DNA from 3 places in the Priestia sp. 10L35 genome. Region 3 is predicted to be linked to each of the others. Evidence: riboswitches for the same ligand, from Rfam matches in the RefSeq annotation. Region 3 holds a riboswitch; each other region holds the start of a gene.

Region 1 (6,225 bases), on a different contig from region 3:
TTTTACCGGCACCATTGGCTCCCAATAAAGCATGGATTTCCCCTTTTCGAACAGTAAAATCAACTTTGTTCAGCGCTTGAAAAGAACCAAAGTTTTTTGTTATGTTCTTCATTGAAAGCTCGTTCGTCATATCTGTCCCTCCACTTCTATTCTTTTTTACCCCATTCTTCTACATACTGACTAAGCTGATCCATATTAATCGTTTGATTAGGCAAGTCTGTTTGTTTGACTAAAACCGGATCAAAGGAATAATAACGAGGGATCTCTTGACCGGAAATCTTTTTAAGAAGCAGATCAACTTGCTTTTCTCCTACTGAAGCTGGATTTACGGCAGCTGACGCTTTCCACGGGCTGTTTTTTGCCTGCATCATTTGTAGATCTTCATCAGATAAGTCTACTCCGTACACTTTAATCTCGTCTCGTCCTGCTTCTTTAATCGCTCTTGTTACTCCTTTTGCAAATTCGTCCCAAGGTGCCCAAACGGCCGCGATGTCTCCTTTATTTGGATACTGCTTCAACACAGCTGCCATTTTATTTTGTGTGTCTAATGAGGTGTTGTCCGTTGCGCTTCCAAACGTAGCAATTTGTTTTACATCTGGATAGCGATTCATCATAATTTTATAAATGCTGTCGCGCTTTTCCATCGGCGCAAACCCTCCAACAAATGCATATACAATGTTTCCTTTTCCATTAATGTCCTGCATCATTTGTTTCAGACCCTGCAGCGCAAGCATATAATCGTCTTGGTCAATTGTTGTAACGCCTTCTACTTTTAATTCTACGTCTGTTGCAATAACGGGAATTCCTTTTGCAATCGCGCGCTTCACGCCAGGTTCAAGGGTTTCAGCCCGGCCGTGGTCAATCATAATACCGTCAACATTTTGGTTAATAGCCGTGTCTAAATAAGCAGCCATTTTGGATTGATCATTGTTTGAATCAGAAACGGATAGCTGTACCCCTGCTTTTTTAGCCGCTTTTGTCACACCTGTTATGTACTGAGCAGCGTGAGTGCCTGACGTAAATTCAGAAATAAGCGCAATTTTTGTATCTTTCGTAACCTTTTTTCCTTCTTGCTGTACAGGCTTAGCAGAAGCCGCTTGCTGCGCTGGAGCTGCCTGTGCTTTCTCGTTTAGACTTGGCTGTTCTTTCGTGCAGGCAGCCAGTGCAAAGATTAGAAGCACGAGCAAAGTAAGTGGCCACAGCATTTTTTTACTCTTTTTCATGGTGTTCCTCCCATTAAACTTATTATTCATATAAAAATAGTTAGTTTTATAATAATCCAAAGAATACCCCGCTTTTAGATGTAAAAGCGGGGTGAAAATGACCTATGCTTTACAAGTAATTGTTATGCGTAAATAGGTACCCATCCTTCAGTTGTCACGAAAATTCGGACAGCGACTACTTTACGATCTTCCATTAGTGTAAAGTAATGAAGAATGTTCTCTGGTACTGAAATTAAATCGCCCGGCTCTAATTCAACATCAAAAAATTCGCCGTCTTTTCCTTGAATAACAAAGATTCCATGACCGCTTACAATAAAGCGAACTTCGTCATCTGTATGAATATGCTTGCGCTGAAAGTTTTTTAACAATTCATCAATATTTGGTGTAGATTCCGATAACGAGATAACATCTTGAGCTTTATAGCCGCGGCGTTCCGAAATATCTTTAATATCCTCACCAAAAGCGTTTAAAATTTCTGTTTTTTCTTCATCAGTTAAATCATATTTTTCACGAAGATTTTCTGGAAGTTTTGTAATATCCCAGTTTTCATAAATAACTTCATTGTTTGCCAGAAAAGCTGATACTTCCTCTTGAGTTTCAATTCTTTTATTGTTTACATGTAAGCGAATGTGCGCCATTTTTGTTTCCTCCTTTTATAAATGCACCTTTGGCTTAATGCCTTTAAGTGACAGTAATTTGACGTGGTAACTAAATAGAAATTCATAGGCTTCTAGCGCTTTTTTTGTTTCAAATGCATTTTTCCCCCATACCGTAATCCCGTGATTACGAATCAAAATCGCGCCTTGATCGCCTTTTATATGGTGAGAAAACTCTTCTGCTAGTGTCGGAATATCTGCGTAATTCGGAATAATCGGAACAGTAATTTCCGCATCTTCTTCCCAAATGCCTAGCGCCTTAATAATTTCTTGACCTTTGAATGAAATAACGCCTTCATCTCCGTACAGTTCAGAGATCACGTTGTTGTCGATTGTATGTACATGAAGACTGCACCCAGCATTCGTTAAATCGTAAATCTTAACGTGTAAAAGCGTTTCAGCAGAAGGCTTTAAATGCGTGTCTTCTGCAGGCTTTCCATATTGATCAACTAATAAAAAATCTTCATTTGTGCGTTTTCTTTTATCTTTTCCACTTGCTGATACAAAGAAAGTTGTCGGGTTTTGATCCACTTTAATCGCTAAGTTTCCGCTCGTACCGAAGAACCAATCGCGCTCTGCCAGCTCATCTTTTATATCTGCAAGCTCGTGTAATCGTTGCTGAGCCATAATACTCATGCTTTCACCTCTTCTGTTAATTCTTGTAAATGGTGAATGACATCATAAAAAGTAGAAAAAGGACGATACGGTAGAGATAGCTCTTCACATTTTTCAATTAAAAAGTCACGTGCAATGACCGTATCAGCTAATTTGGCAGCCTGCAAATCCGTAATGGAATCGCCAATAACAACCGTATGATCTCTTTCATCTGCAAGATGGCGAATAATCGTTGGCTTACAGCAGCCGCAGTCATTTGTACACTGTTTATCACATGTATGAGGCCACGTAATGGAAATATGCTCACCGGAAAAATCAGATCCGTTGCAGTAGAGCATTTCCTCTGCAACTCGATTTCCCAAAAGTGGTTTTACAAAAAAGTCAATTCCTCCGCTTACAATATAAAGCGGAATATGGTGTTCTTTTGTATAGGCAATAAAATCATCAAATCCATCTCGAATAGCAGACGTCTCTAAAATATAAGAAATAATATCTTCTTTTAATTCCACTGGGAGCAAGGCAAACATTTGCCCAACTCCTTCTTGAATGGAGACGCGCTGTGCCAACACGTCGTCTTTAATACTTTCCCACTCCGGAGGAGCAAATTGTTTCATAATAGCAATAATGTTATCGCTATTTGTAATTGTTCCATCAAAGTCACAAAAGATTTTTAACGATGTCATGCTTTCACCTCTACTGTTCCCCATAGTTGCAAAGCTTTTTGCAACTCTTTTGATTCTTCAGCTTTTTCGGCTAGTGTTTGATGAGAGAGTACTGCATCTATCGCCGCACGGAAGGCTTTTCCTCCTCCGATAGCTCCGTCTGGATGACCGTGAACTCCGCCTCCTGCATTAATAATGCTGTCGATTCCAAAGTCCTTCACAAGCTGCGGTACCATTCCAGGATGAATTCCTGCTGAAGGAACCGGGAAAGACTGCTTATATTTGTATACAGGACGCGTTAATTCGTAGGCAATGCCTGTCGTATCTTCAAGAGAAAGCGCTACGCTTCCGTATGGTGATGGAAACAGTGAGAAATCTGCTCCGGCTAAACGCAATAGCTTTCCAAGCAGCAATGAATTTGAAAAACCGTAAAACTCTGATGGCGTAAGCGCTCCGCTAACAGCTGGGTGTGCCATAATCGGCAAGTTAATTTCATCGTCTTCTCGAAGTGCCTGCAGTACGTCTAACCCGTAAGCAAATACGTTGAATAAAAGAGCATCGGCTCCTAGCTCAGCTGCTTTTCTCGCTTTTTCTTTTAACTCAAACGTTCGTCCCGTTAAATTAACAGCATACAGCGTGCGGTGTCCCGTTTTTTCGTATACTTCATTCAGTACTTTTTTCCCTTCTGTAACGCGAGCTTCAAAAGGTGTTCGTTCACTATCAAACAAAATCTCGTCGTCTTTAACCAAATCCACTCCGCCAAGCGCTTGCTCACGCAGCTGAGTTGTTAAGTACGTCATACCTCTTCCAATCACGCCTTTAAAAATACTCATCACAAGCGGACGGTCATAAACGCCTAGTTTCTCTCGGATACCTTCTATTCCAAAGCGCGGTCCTGGGAATTCAGCTAATAATTCATCAGGAAAATTCAAGTCTAATAATTTCACTTTTCCATCAAGTGATAGTTTTCCGAAAACCGTAACTAAAATAGCCGGTAAATCTCTTGAAAAGTTGGCAGTTGGATAAGCAATTTTGACAATAGCCTGCTTAATTTCTCCGCCTAAATATCCGTTTACACGTTCGCAATCTTGAAGCTCAGTTACGGACACGACGCGCCCTTTATGCTTTTGAAGCTGCTGTTGATCTAAAAGCGGCAGATCTGTCCATGAGCCGACGGTTAGTCCTAAAGCGATTCCTTCCGCTTTTTTATGAAAATTCCCTTTATTATCATGTAGTAAGTAGCTTGCAACGATTTCGCTCATTATGCTAAAAACTCCCTTGCTGTTTAATATCGTTAATAAAAAAAACCTCTTCTGTGATTAAGAAGAGGCTTTCGTTGCTCTTCTTATCTCTCAGCTGCTGCTGCAAGAATTAGCACCGTGCTTAACATGCGTTAAGTCGGTTGCCGGGCTTCATCGGGCTAGTCCCTCCACCTACTCTTAATAAGAAAGTTGCTATTTATTTAATTTAAATTCGTAGATTATATACTAAATACAAAATACCGCTAGGATTTATCGGTTATTAATCTCGTTAACTTCTTACATATTAAGCCAACTCAAAAAGGATTGTCAATGCGTTTTTAAAATAAATTTAATTTTTTTATTCGAGATACTGCTTCTCTCATGCGCTCTTCATCCGTCAGCATTCCTACGCGCACATAGCCTTCACCATATGTTCCAAAGCCTACACCAGGCGCCACTACAACGTGGGCTTTTTCAAGAAGTAAATCTGAAAACTGTTCGGAAGTATATCCTTCAGGAACTTTTAGCCATGCAAAAAAGGAGCCTGCTGGAGATGTAACATCCCAACCAATTTCTCGAAGCCCTTGAATAAAGGTATTGCGTCTAGATTCATAGCGCTTAACTAAATCATTCACACATTGTTGAGATTCCACCAGAGCTGCGGCGGCTGCCTCTTGAACCGCCCCAAATAGACTGACATACATATGATCTTGAAGAAGATTAATAGCTTCTACAACACTTTCATTTCCTACAGCAAATCCAACTCGCCATCCCGCCATGTTATACGTTTTAGAAAGAGTATAAATTTCAATTCCCGTCTCTTTTGCACCAGGAGTCTGTAAAAAGCTGATTGGCTTTTTACCATCAAATCCAATTGCTCCGTAAGCAAAGTCGTGTACCACACAAATATCGTGCTTGGCAGCAAACGCCACGGTGTCTTCAAAAAATTCTGCCGTTGCCACTGCACCAGTAGGATTATTCGGATAGTTTAAAAACATGAGCTTTGCCTGTTCTTTAGCACGTTCACTTATCTCTTCGTATACGGGTAGAAAATGATTTTCAGCCGTGAGCGGCATCACTTCCATCTTGGCTTTTGCAAGCTCTACTCCAGACCAGTAATCAGGATACCCAGGATCCGGAACCAGCACCGTATCTCCAGGGTTTAATAAGCACTGCGGGATTTCTACAAGTCCACCTTTCCCGCCAAACAAAATAGCTACTTCTTTTTCAGGATCCACATCAACGCCATATTCTCGTTTATAAAAAGTCGCAACGGCCTCTTTTAAAAACTGGTGCCCCCGAAACGGAGAATATTTATGATGCATAGGATTAGCACTTGCTTTTTGCAGTGTTTCTACAATATGTGAAGGAGTAGGCTGATCAGGATTTCCCTGCCCTAAGTTAATAACGTCGTGACCTTGGGCCATTACTTTTCCTACCTTGCCTACAAGTGATGCAAAAAATTGTTTTGGTAAACTTTTTAATAGTTCCGATTGCTCAAATTGTTTCATCATCGCACACCTTCTCAAAAAATTCTTGAAATTCTAGTCACAAATAATATATTGTAATACTCAACTTGTAAAGTCATTTTTTTCAACTACTAAAAAAAGGACGGATGATAAAGTGAGTGTAAAAATTACGTGTTTGCAGCTTGATATTGCGTTTGGAAACCCAACTAAAAACCGAAAATATATCGAACAAAAAATGACGGAAGCCCTGAAAGAAAACCCTGATATCCTTGTGCTTCCTGAGCTATGGGATACAGCTTATGATTTGACGCGGCTAGACGAAATTGCAGATGATGAAGGACAGCAAGCCAAGCAATTAA
Region 2 (6,225 bases), on a different contig from region 3:
ATCAGTTTACCCAGTATGTCAAATCAAAGCAAATTCCCATCCAGGTATTTGCTCCTGAATTTGCTCATGATCAGTCATTTTCAACGTATGTTCACCGTTCGCCCAGCATGCCGTTTTTCCTTTATCCAAACAGCCGCTTTTCATTGCCAAACGTTCTAAAAATTAAAAAGCAGCTGCAGGAATTCAATCCTTCTATTATTCATTTGGCCACTCCTTTTACAATGGGGCTTTGCGGCTCCTATTACGGGAAAAGATTAGGTGTTCCTCTTGTCGGCTCTTATCATACCAATTTTGCTGATTATTTATCTCACTATGAACTTGAAAAAATGCGTGTACCACTGCAAAAATATATGAAATGGTTTTATAAACCTGTACAAAAAATATTCGCTCCCTCTGAAGTGACCAAACAGCAGCTAGAAGAACAAGGGTTTCACAACGTATCTATTTGGTCGCGAGGAGTAAATCATAAATTATTTCACCCCCACTATGACCGCTTTGATATTCGTATTAAATATAATATTAAAAAGCCCTACATTTTAACGTATGTAGGAAGATTAGCTAAAGAAAAGAACGCTGATTTTTTAATGAAAATCGCACGATCTCTACCGGATCATATCCGCCATCAAATTCACTGGGTTATTGTGGGAGACGGCTCTTTAAAAGAACAAATGCAGCAGCAAGCATCTGAGCATATGACATTTACAGGCTTCCTTGAAGGTAAGCAACTTGCTCATATCTATTCATCATCTGATTTGTTTGTTTTTCCTTCAGAAACAGAAACCTTCGGAAATGTTGTACTGGAGTCTCTTGCTTCTGGAACTCCTGTAGTGGCAGCAAATGCAGGAGGAGTTAAACAGATGATTCAGCACGGGCGAAACGGCTACCTTTGCAAACCTCACTCCTTAGAAGAATTCAGTTCGGCTATTACAGGTTTACTCGATGATTTGCACCAGCGGCTTCACTTTGGCCATGCAGCGAGACACTATGCTCTTACTCAATCATGGGACGCCATTTTTCAGCATTTGCTTTCAGAATATGAAGGTGTCGTAGAAAAATCTGCTGCAGATATTCAATGGGCATAAAAAAAATCTCCGTTTTCACGGAGATTTTTTTATTATTTAGCTAAAGCTTGAGTTTTTAATGCTTCCGCTTTGTCTGTGAACTCCCAAGGAAGCTCCACGTCCGTACGACCAAAGTGGCCGTAAGCTGCTGTTTGCTTATAAATTGGGCGACGTAAATCAAGCATTTTAATGATGCCCGCTGGACGTAGGTCAAAGTTTTTGCGTACTACGTCTACTAGTACTTCTTCAGAAACTTTTCCTGTACCGAATGTATCAATTGAAATAGATACTGGTTGTGCAACACCAATTGCATATGCTAGTTGTACTTCACATTTATCAGCAAGATCAGCTGCTACAATGTTTTTCGCAACATAACGAGCTGCATAAGCTGCTGAACGGTCTACTTTTGTTGCGTCCTTACCAGAGAATGCACCGCCGCCGTGACGAGCATATCCGCCGTAAGTATCAACGATAATTTTACGACCAGTTAAACCAGCATCTCCTTGAGGACCGCCGATTACGAAACGTCCTGTTGGGTTAATGAAATACTTTGTATTTTCATCAATTAACTCGTTTGGAACAACTGGATTAATAACATATTCTTTTAAGTTACGTTGAATTTGATCTAACGTTACTTCTGGATGATGCTGAGTTGAAATAACAATTGTATCGATGCGAACAGGTTTGTTGTTTTCATCATATTCAACTGTTACTTGTGTTTTACCATCCGGGCGAAGGTAAGGAAGAATTTCTTCTTTACGTACTTCTGTTAGACGGCGAGCAAGTTTATGAGCTAATGAAATTGGAAGAGGCATTAATTCTTTTGTTTCGTTACATGCATAACCAAACATTAAGCCTTGGTCTCCAGCTCCGATTGCTTCGATTTCTTCATCTGACATTTGACCTTCACGTGCTTCTAACGCTTGGTCTACACCAGCAGCGATATCAGCTGACTGCTCGTCGATAGATGTTAATACTGCACAAGTTTCAGCATCAAATCCGTATTTTGCACGAGTATAGCCAATTCCTTTAATTGTTTCACGAACTGTTTTAGGAATATCCACGTAAGTAGAAGTTGTAATTTCACCACTTACTAAAACTAAACCAGTTGTTACGCTTGTTTCACAAGCAACACGAGCATTTGGATCCTTTGCTAGGATAGCATCAAGAATTGAGTCAGAAATTTGGTCACAAATTTTATCGGGATGTCCCTCTGTAACAGATTCTGACGTGAACAGACGACGTTGTGTTGACATCAGTTTTCCTCCTTATAAATACGATACATTGTGATACGGTACTCATTCCCTTATTTTCATTACACGTTAAAAAATATAAAAAAACCTTTCCTTGTATCGAGGAAAGGTATCAAATTCTACATAAGCCTTTCACTCTTATCGATCAAGGTTGTGCCCTTGCATCAGGTTAGCACCTTATCGTCTACACAAAAAAATGACGATGGTTGCTGGGTTTCATAGGGCCTGTCCCTCCACCAGCTCGGGATAAGAGAGTATCCGTTCAAGGACATATAATACATGAAAAAGCGCTCCACTGTCAACAACATTCAAATGGAAATCATCTCTTTATGTTTGAATCTGTTTTAATGTAACATACTCAAATTCCGAAATAGTACACCTTATTAAGAATCATCACTAAGTTTAGTTAATAAGACAGATCAAAATGAGGCTTTCACTTAAAATAGCTTCACTTTTTTCGCTCCTAGCACATATACATGTGTCTAAAATAGGTATAACGTACATTTTTTTATAATACACAAACATTTTTAGTTAAATAGTATAGAATAATTAAATAAATGTGTTATACTAATTATAAATTTCAAACATTAATGAATAAATAATAGCTAAAAAAGGAAGGTAGTGCACATGAGTACTGTTGATATGTCTATCGAATTAAATGGTTTGCTTCAATTAAAAACAACAAAACACCAATTATCTGTTCCACAACTTGTTGAAAAAATTCTAGCTCGACGCGAAGGAACGCTGACTTCTACAGGTGCTGTGTCAGTCGAAACCGGAAAATATACAGGTCGCTCTCCTTTAGATAAATTTATTGTAAGCGATGCTGTGTCTTCAAAAACGGTTGAATGGGGACCTGTCAATCAGCCAATTTCTGCTCAGCGATTCGATGCGCTATACAAAAAAGTCTTAACCCACTTAAAGAAGCAGGATGAACTTTTTGTTTTTAATGGATATGCTGGAGCTGATAAAAAGTATCAGTTACCAATTCAAGTAGTTAATGAATTTGCATGGCACAACCTATTCGCTCAGCAGTTATTCATTCGCCCTTCAGCCGAACAAAAAACAAATGATGATGTGAAGCCGTTTACAATTGTAGCAGCTCCAACGTTCAAAGCTGATCCTGAAACAGACGGGACGAATTCTGAAACCTTCATTATTCTTTCGTTAGAGCGACGCATTGTGCTAATTGGAGGAACTGAATACGCTGGTGAAATGAAAAAATCTATTTTCTCAGTGATGAACTTCTTACTTCCTCAAAACAATATTCTATCCATGCACTGTTCTGCTAACGTAGGAGAAGAAGGTGACGTTGCATTATTCTTTGGTTTATCTGGAACGGGTAAAACAACGCTTTCTGCTGATGCAAACCGTCGTTTAATCGGAGATGACGAGCACGGTTGGTCAAGCTCTGGTGTATTTAATATTGAAGGAGGATGCTACGCGAAGTGCATTCAGCTTTCCGAAGAAAAAGAACCGCAAATCTTCAATGCAATTCGCTTCGGCGCCGTACTGGAAAATGTAGTGTTAAATCAAAATACGAAAGTAGCAGATTACAATGATAATAGTTTAACAGAGAATACTCGTGCCGCTTATTCAATTGACTCTATTGATAATACGGTATTGCCAAGCGTTGCCGGGCACCCTACAGCTATTGTCTTTTTAACTGCTGATGCTTTCGGTGTCTTACCTCCAATCAGCAAGCTTACAAAAGAACAAGCAATGTACCATTTTCTGAGCGGATACACTAGTAAGTTAGCTGGAACAGAGCGCGGCGTAACATCGCCACAGGCTACTTTCTCTACATGCTTTGGTGAGCCTTTCTTACCTCTTGCTCCAACAACTTATGCAGAAATGCTAGGAAAGAAAATCGATGAACATAATGTAAATGTCTACCTTGTAAATACTGGATGGACCGGCGGTGAATACGGGGTGGGCGAACGAATGAAGTTAAGTTACACTCGAGCTATGGTTCAAGCAGCCCTTGAAGGAGAACTCGCTAATACCGAAACAGTAACAGATGCTATTTTTGGTTTATCGATTCCAACTCATGTTCCGGGCGTTCCTGATGAAGTGCTTCAGCCTTCTAAAGCATGGAACGATGCAACAGCTTATAACCAAAAGGCAACTGAGCTTGCTGCTAAATTCAAAGCTAATTTCAAGCGTTTTAACGATGTAGCATCTGACATTTCAACATTAGGCGGACCTAGAGTCTAATAAAAAAACGATCGTCTTATAGACGATCGTTTTTTTAGTTAGTCGAATGTAATTTTGTCAGTTCATATGTGATAATGGTTTTTTCCTGCTCCATTTCTACCTTACGCACAACAGCAGTTCCAATACATTCTCCATTTTTCGTTTTGTGAACGTTTAATGGAATATCTAACGGATACAAGCGATATCCTTTTTTCTCAATTTGAAAAATGTTATCCGTTACACGCTTTTCGTTGCCTTTTGTCACAATCATTGTATTTAATTCTAGCGGCATCCCCATTTTTTCTCACTCCTCACTGTTATTCTACTTGTTTTCTCTATCGTAGCATATCTTTTATTGCGCTTTCATCCACTTCGTTAACTTCTTCACCGTTTCTCGGTTTTCTTTTGGGGGAAAAGCATGTGGAAAGTTTTCGAAGTACCAGCTGGTAACTTTTTTATTGGCCTTCTTTAGTTTAGATTCTAGCTGATAGGAATGATCAATCGACACGTTTTTATCTTCTAAACCATGAATAAGCAAGACCGGCGGCTCGACGAGATGAGCACGATGCAAAGGGGTCCTCCATTCGTATCTTTCAGGATATTTAGAAGGAGTTCCTCCAATCACCCGCTTCATCATTCTTCTTAAATCTTCTCTTTCTTCATATGTCAGCACCATATCCGTGACGCCTCCCCATAACACAAGAGAGCGGCTGTCGTTTTTTTCAATAGCTGTGAGTAAAGCCATCACTCCCCCTCTTGAAAACCCAAAAATATGAATGCGGTCATGGTGGACGTTAGGGAGCTGTTTCAGTAAATCGTAAGCAGCAAAAGCATCGTAACGATCATCTCCTGCAAAATCTTCGTTTCCTTCTCCTCCTTGATTTCCCCTGTAGAACGGAGCCATCACAATAAAACCTTGAGAAGCAAATTGAATGAGTCGAGCAGGACGAACCGTTCCTACGTTCTTGATACCTCCCCTTAAGTATAAAAAGCCGTCATACATTCCTTTTTCTTTTGGCTCTGCGAGCATTCCTTTAATCTTAAGTCCTTGACATGCATATGTAATCACCCACAGCGCCACGCGAGGGTTTGATGATGGGAAACGCTGTTTATGAAGAATTGTTCCATCTTTCATTTTTTTCCTCCATTCTTTATATAACTAGCCTGCTTTCTCCCGCTAAGGTGTACTTTCAATTGTTGACTAATAGTTCTTTGATTTTCCACATAGTTATATAGGCACTCACCTTCTTCCACTTCTTTACATACATTATCATAAAATATTTTATTATTTTAAGGGGGTTTGCTTTATGAAACCAATCAAATGGCTTTTTTCTTTGCTTGCTATTATGATTTTACTCATTCCACTAATTAGCTGCGGCAAAACAACATCTGTACAAACGGTTCGTGTTGGCGAAGTAACTCGTTCTATCTTTTATGCTCCCCAGTACGTCGCTATTTCAAAAGGCTTTTTTGAAGAAGAAGGACTAAAGGTAGATTTAAAAACAACGTGGGGCGGAGATAAGACAATGACGTCACTTTTATCTGACGGCATCGACGTCGCCTTAGTCGGCTCGGAAACTTCAATCTACGTATATGCACAGGGGTCTAGTGATCCCGTCATCAACTTTGCACAACTAACCCAAACCGACGGAACATTTCTAGTAGCACGTAAAAAAGTCGATCACTTCTCATGGGATCAGCTTAAAGGCAAAACG
Region 3 (6,225 bases):
GATGCCATCGCTTCACATTTCTTGCAATAGAAGCTGTGTTCAAAGAATAAAGGTGTAATTCCTAATTCATCTGCTGTAAAGTTACTGAAGATTTTTTGTGCGTCATATGTTCCATAGTAGTCACCAACACCAGCGTGGTCACGGCCTACAATGAAATGTGTGCATCCAAAGTTTTTGCGAACCATTGCATGGAAAATAGCTTCTCTAGGTCCAGCATAGCGCATCGCAGCAGGGAAAACTGCTAAAGCTACACGATCGCTAGGATAATAGTTCTCTAAAAGTACTTCATAACTTTCCATACGGATATCTGCTGGGATATCATCTGACTTTGTTTCTCCTACAAGTGGATTTAAAAACAGGCCGTCTACAATTTCTAATGCCGTTTTTTGAATATATTCGTGCGCACGGTGAACAGGGTTACGAGTTTGGAATCCAACAACCGTTTTCCAACCGCGTTCTTCAAATGCTGCTCTTGTTTCAGTAGGATCTAGGTAATACTTTTCAAAACGCGTTTTAGGTGTACGTTCTACAAGTACGATTGGACCTGCTACATATACATTTGGGCGTTCCATCATTTTTTTCACGCCAGGATGAGCAAGTTCTGCCGTGCGGTACACGTTCTCCGCTTCTTTTTCTTTATTTGGGGTATATACTTCAGAAACTTCTAAAACACCATACGTTACGCCGTTTTGAACAAGTTTTACTTTGTCGCCAATGTTTAATTCTTTAGCTTGCTCTTCTGTTACAGGAAGAGTGATAGGAATACTCCATACTGTTCCATCTGCTAAACGCATATTTTCAACAACTGATTGATAATCTTTTTCTCCTAAAAATCCTGTAATTGGGCTGTAAGCACCAATTCCAATTAGTTCTAAATCACTTAGGGCCATGTTATCTACTTCGATTTCTTTTGTTAGTGACGTGTAGTCATATGTTGGTTGATATAAATTAATTAATTCTCCACCGTGTGCTTGAATTGTTGTCATTTTGTAAAATCCTCCTTAAATAATTAACACAATATAATAAAAAGCACTTGAATCACGCAGTCATTTTTTCTTTTTCCGACTGCAAGCTTGCTCTTTTTCTTCTAGTCGCTCTAGCTAAGCTTAGAACACCTGCTGTGGCAATACATCCGCTAGCTAGCACCACAAATGAATATAAGTCGCTTTCAAGTACTAATTTCACAAGAACATATGAGATTACGAGTGAAAATACAGGGGAGACCACCCAAACCTTTAACATTTGAATGACAACTTCGCGCTGTTCTTTCGTGAATCCCGTTTTCGCTGCTCCTATTCCAATAATAGAAGACGTAGTGACCTGTGTAAGGGGTACTGGCAAACCAAACAGTGAAGCGACTGTGACAAGAGAAGCACCAGTACCCGAGATAATGCACCCTTCCCCTACAGAATAGCGAGTAATTTTTTTCCCGTTTGTTTCAATAACTCGGCCTCCTAGTAAAAGAGCTCCGAGCGCCACTGCCAATCCTCCTGCTATGACACCCGTTGTGGCATCCATTAATCCAGCTCCTACTAGAGGACCGACAGCATTTGCCACGTTATTCATTCCAGCTGAGAAGGCTTCAAAGAATCCCGTCGCTATAACTAAAATCGTTAAAACTCTTTTCCACGTTCCCTTTGCTTCTTTTTTATGCGCTCCGCGTTTTATCACTTTTCCAATCAAAAAAGCAATAACAAATGAAACCAGCGGAACAATAATCCAAAAAGACATGACAACTAAAAGTTTTTCCACATACAGAGATTGATAAGCTACGCCTACTCCAACAACTGAACCAACCGTTACTTCACTTGTTGATAGAGGAATACCAATTAAATTCGCGAAAAAGAGTGACAGCGTTGCAGCAGCCAGAATGATAATAACTAATTCTACTGACAGCAATTTTTCAGGTATGATACCTGAACTGATGGTTTTTACCACCTCGCCGCCTCCGATAATGGCTCCGAGCACAATACCTACAGCACAGATGAACAGGGCTACTCTTTTCTTTTTAATCGCACCGGAGCCGTATGAAACGCCCATAGCTGCTGCTGCACCGCTTGCCCCAATGTTCATTGCAAAAAAAAGCGCAATGATAAAGGCAACATATAAAAGCATCATTTATTCAGCTCTTTCGTATTTAAGATTCGTGTAATCCGCATTCAACTTTTTGTGTACCTGCCCATCTTCCTGAACGTAAATCGTCTACATTGTAGGCAGGTGCGGTACAGGGCTCACAGCCAATACTTGGGTAGCCTTGATCATGAAGTTTGTTATATGGTAAATCATGCTTATACACATAGCGCCAAACTTCTTTCCAGGACCAATGAATTAACGGGCAGACTTTCACTTTCTTGAATTTCTCATCTTTATTAAAATAATTCGTGTTGGCACGAGACTCAGACTGCTCGCGTCTCAAACCAGAAATCCACGCATCATAAGGAGCAAGAGATTCCCTTAGCGGGATGATTTTTCGAATTTGACAGCATAGGTTAGGCTGACTCTTCCAAAGTTCATCTCCATGTTTCTCAGCTTGTTCTGCAAGCGTTAAATCCGGTTTTTTCATATGAATACGCAAATCAGGAAAGCGTTCTTTAATTGCATCAATTACTTCATATGTTTCTTTAAAATGAACGCCTGTATCTAAAAAGACAATTTCAGCATCTTTTTTCACTTTTGAAATTAAATCAATTAACACGATTCCTTCGATACCAAAGCTTGATGCGTAAATAATTGAATCTCCGTAGGTATCATACGCCCACTGCAATGCTGAAAGAGCTCCTTTTGTTTCATCTTCACTGTCGAACTCTGGAAATGTATCACTCCAGTTTTCGTACGTATATAAGTCTGCCATTTTCTTCACTCCAATTCTTAGTTATCCGCGTTATCCAATAAAAAAAGACGGTTTTACCCACTAGAATTGGATAAAACCGCCTCTAGTGTGTCTAGTCAGCGAAACTATTTAATTCTTACTTTGCTTCGACATGCTCAAAAATTTGTTTTAAGTCGGGGGTTACAGTCATTGGTGTCCCTCCTCAAATTATCGCTTGCGCTATATCAAAATAAAAAGTCTTCCATATTGAAAGACTGGGTAGGCAATAAATTTTCACCTTATCTTTCAAAATGATACACACTTTGCTGGAATTAGCACCTTGCTAAGCAGGTTGCCGGGGTTCAGCGGGCCAGATCCCTCCACCACTCTTGATAAGCATTTTTTAAAAATTTTAGCATATTTAGAATATTTGTCAACATTAAAAATCATATATCCGATAAGAAAACTATACTTTAAATTCACAGAAATATCTATACTTTTATTTAAAACAACATATGTAAATTTAACCCAAATGTGAACATATCAATTTATAAAACGCTTTCTTTTTTCTCCAACTTTTTATATTCTCTTGCTAAATAAAACACAAAACCTCTCTATAAAATTAATAAGGGATTTATAAGCTTTACGGATAATTCACCCACATTAGCACACATTACAGATAACACTGACTGACAGATAGGAGCTATATAAGATGGAGAGACAACCTTTTCAATTAGACGATACAATTAAAAATAATGTGCGAACATATTTACAGCAGATTTCAACTGAAGCCTCTAATTTAATTAAACATTTAGACACGAGTGATCATTGTATCCTATGTGATTTTGAGGAGATGAGAAGGTTATTTCAAGATGTTCAAGCTACGGCTGCCTCTTATTACTTGCGCCATTATTTATCGCCTTATACATTTGAATATGCTGCTCTGTCTTTAGCTATTCATAACCTTTCGGAGAAACGTCACGGCGCTTTAATTGTCATTGAACGGGAACAAAATGTAGACCCTCTTATTCAAAAAGGAATGCCTATTCAAGCTCCTGTCAGCGCTACGCTAGTTGAGACACTGTTCTATCCAGGGACACCCTTACATGACGGAGCCGTCCTAATTAGAAATAATCAGCTTATTTCAGCTGCTAATGTTTTACCTCTTTCGTCTATTATTTTAACGAACAAAAAATTGGGAACACGTCACCGTGCAGCCATTGGAATGTCGGAAAAATCGGATGCATTAATTTTAGTTGTATCTGAAGAAACAGGCAAAATTTCGTTTGCTCTTGATGGAAGCCTCTACCCTATTCACTCCAGCAAAAATATGATTTAAGAGCCCTTTCCTGATAAGCAGCCCTATCTTGACTTCTATATCCTTTCTCTTTAATATATTTCATAGTTTTTACATACTATAGATACGGGTGATGCATATGACAATTTTAAAATTTGAACATGTAGGCGTTCAAGTAAAGGATATAGAAGAATCGATTGAGTTCTATACGCAAAAAGTGGGATTAGAGCTCATCGAAAAACTACCACATACCGATCCGTCTTTGAAGCTAGCTTTTCTAGGTTTAGAAGGCAATGTAATCGTAGAGTTAATTCAAGGGTATAACTCAAGCTTACCTAACGAAGGTAAAGTTCATCATTTTGCGCTGGCAGTAGACGGAATTGAAGAGGAGTTTGAGCGTTTAAAATCAGCAGGCGTTTCATTTGTGGAAGAAAACATTGTAACTTTGCCAAATGGAGCAAGATACTTATTTTTCTACGGTCCAGACAAAGAATGGATTGAATATTACGAAGTAAAAAGATAAAGATATCTTATACCTTCAGTGAAAAATGGTCATACTGTGGCTATGACTAATCACTGGAGGTTTTTTTATGATGGAATGGCTATTATTTCGACTTTTTCGTCGTTCTATTTTAGTGCGGCTTCTTTTTATTATCGGCTGCCTTGTTCTGCTTTTCGGCATGCTTATACATTTCTTAGAGCCGCAAACGTTTGGGAATGTGTTTGAAGGAATTTGGTGGGTTATTATTACAATCTCTACTATAGGGTACGGTGATTTTGCTCCGACCACTACGATTGGAAGGTTAGCTGCAATTATTTTAGTTCTGATCGGAACGGGATTTATTACTACTTATTTTGTCACGCTTTCTAAAATTGCTGTTTCCGCTGAGAGCGCTTATTTGGAAGGGAATTTAAAATTTTATGGAAAAGATCACTTCATCGTTGTTGGGTGGAATGAGCGCGCCAAACTCGTGTTAGAGTATTATCGCGACGCATTTCATAAAGAAGACATTGTGCTTATCGACGACTCTCTGACTAAAAATCCCATGATTTGTGATCGCGTTCATTTTATTAAAGGAAGTCCCTCTCATTATGAAGTATTAGAACTTGCCAACGCTCGGTACGCAAAAAAAGTGCTGATTACTGCCGATCAGCATAAGACAGAAGAATATGCAGACATGAATACTATTGTTACGTTAGTCGCTCTGCAAGGATTGAACCCTTCTATTTACAGCATCGTTGAACTTTTAACAAAAAAGCATATTCAAAATGCACAAAACTTGGGGGTGAATGAAATGATTAAAACAAACGAGTTGATTAGTCAAGTCATGTACGAACATATTTTTGTGAAAAAATTAGAGAGTTTAAAAAAAGATTAGAGAGTTTAAAAAAAGAATAGTTCCTTCAATTACTGAAGCAGCGCATTTTCTGCCTCTCTAATTAGCTCTTCTCCTAAGCTGATATACTTTTCTGGAAATGAAGCGTCTGCGTCTTGGGGCTCTGCAAACTGATTAAATGAAGCACTAACATTTCCATTGTGAACATCGTCATCTAGACCAATTTGATATTTATGTGAAAGTAAAAATGGCGTGCCAATCTGTACGGTTGTTCCTTTAGAATCCAGCTCTCCATTCGTAGCTGTAAACGGGATACGTAAAAACTGATAGCCGACTTCATCGTTCATCTTATAGTCAAATGAACCATGGTCGTAATCCCAATTTCCTCCAATGTTATACCCAAGCGGCTTAAGCGTTTTTTCTAATTCGTAAAGCTTGAATAATGTTCCCTCTAATCTTGAAGATAATTCAATCATGTTATCCCTCCTCTGTTTTAACATGTCCTTTTTCCAGCGTTTTATCCTTTATCTCAAAAGCAAAAAAGAGGGTGAGACATAACTAAATGAATCCAACCTAAAGACGAACAAACTGGATAAAGCAGCTCATATAAATCGCTTGCGACACCGCAGTTGATGTCTGTGCGAGGCTTCACTTTCCGCGGGCGGGCGCTGAGCCTCCTCGTCACTTGCGCTCCAATCAACTGTTAGAAGGACCTAAACAGATGAAACTATATTCACCATAACAAAAAAAACGAACCACTAATCAAACATGTTGATCAATGG

Evidence for each region. A riboswitch is a leader RNA that binds a small molecule or an ion and turns the genes downstream of it on or off. The one in region 3 is predicted to bind S-adenosylmethionine.
Region 1: linked by a shared signal. The riboswitch ahead of mtnW (2,3-diketo-5-methylthiopentyl-1-phosphate enolase) and the one ahead of AC1DEF_RS22155 (phosphoadenylyl-sulfate reductase) in region 3 are both predicted to bind S-adenosylmethionine.
Region 2: linked by a shared signal. The riboswitch ahead of metK (methionine adenosyltransferase) and the one ahead of AC1DEF_RS22155 (phosphoadenylyl-sulfate reductase) in region 3 are both predicted to bind S-adenosylmethionine.

Annotation. Positions count from the first base shown of each region.
Region 1 covers NZ_JBFTKA010000004.1:307,184-313,408, forward strand. The annotation lists gene AC1DEF_RS17165 (sugar ABC transporter ATP-binding protein) at 1-130, opposite strand, end outside; gene AC1DEF_RS17170 (sugar ABC transporter substrate-binding protein) at 147-1,223, opposite strand; gene AC1DEF_RS17175 (1,2-dihydroxy-3-keto-5-methylthiopentene dioxygenase) at 1,346-1,861, opposite strand; gene AC1DEF_RS17180 (methylthioribulose 1-phosphate dehydratase) at 1,877-2,515, opposite strand; gene AC1DEF_RS17185 (2-hydroxy-3-keto-5-methylthiopentenyl-1-phosphate phosphatase) at 2,512-3,177, opposite strand; gene mtnW (2,3-diketo-5-methylthiopentyl-1-phosphate enolase) at 3,174-4,418, opposite strand; SAM riboswitch class I at 4,499-4,605, opposite strand; gene AC1DEF_RS17195 (pyridoxal phosphate-dependent aminotransferase) at 4,736-5,908, opposite strand; gene AC1DEF_RS17200 (carbon-nitrogen family hydrolase) at 6,021-6,225, shown strand, end outside.
Region 2 covers NZ_JBFTKA010000001.1:35,129-41,353, reverse strand. The annotation lists gene AC1DEF_RS00215 (glycosyltransferase family 4 protein) at 1-1,082, shown strand, start outside; gene metK (methionine adenosyltransferase) at 1,115-2,317, opposite strand; SAM riboswitch class I at 2,450-2,567, opposite strand; gene pckA (phosphoenolpyruvate carboxykinase (ATP)) at 2,942-4,531, shown strand; gene AC1DEF_RS00200 (DUF2584 domain-containing protein) at 4,566-4,808, opposite strand; gene AC1DEF_RS00195 (alpha/beta hydrolase family protein) at 4,863-5,645, opposite strand; gene AC1DEF_RS00190 (ABC transporter substrate-binding protein) at 5,818-6,225, shown strand, end outside.
Region 3 covers NZ_JBFTKA010000006.1:357,809-364,033, reverse strand. The annotation lists gene sat (sulfate adenylyltransferase) at 1-986, opposite strand, end outside; gene AC1DEF_RS22160 (inorganic phosphate transporter) at 1,039-2,118, opposite strand; gene AC1DEF_RS22155 (phosphoadenylyl-sulfate reductase) at 2,138-2,851, opposite strand; SAM riboswitch class I at 3,106-3,208, opposite strand; gene cdaS (sporulation-specific diadenylate cyclase CdaS) at 3,522-4,148, shown strand; gene AC1DEF_RS22145 (VOC family protein) at 4,246-4,629, shown strand; gene AC1DEF_RS22140 (potassium channel family protein) at 4,697-5,485, shown strand; gene AC1DEF_RS22135 (YugN-like family protein) at 5,515-5,919, opposite strand; gene AC1DEF_RS22130 (hypothetical protein) at 5,973-6,143, opposite strand.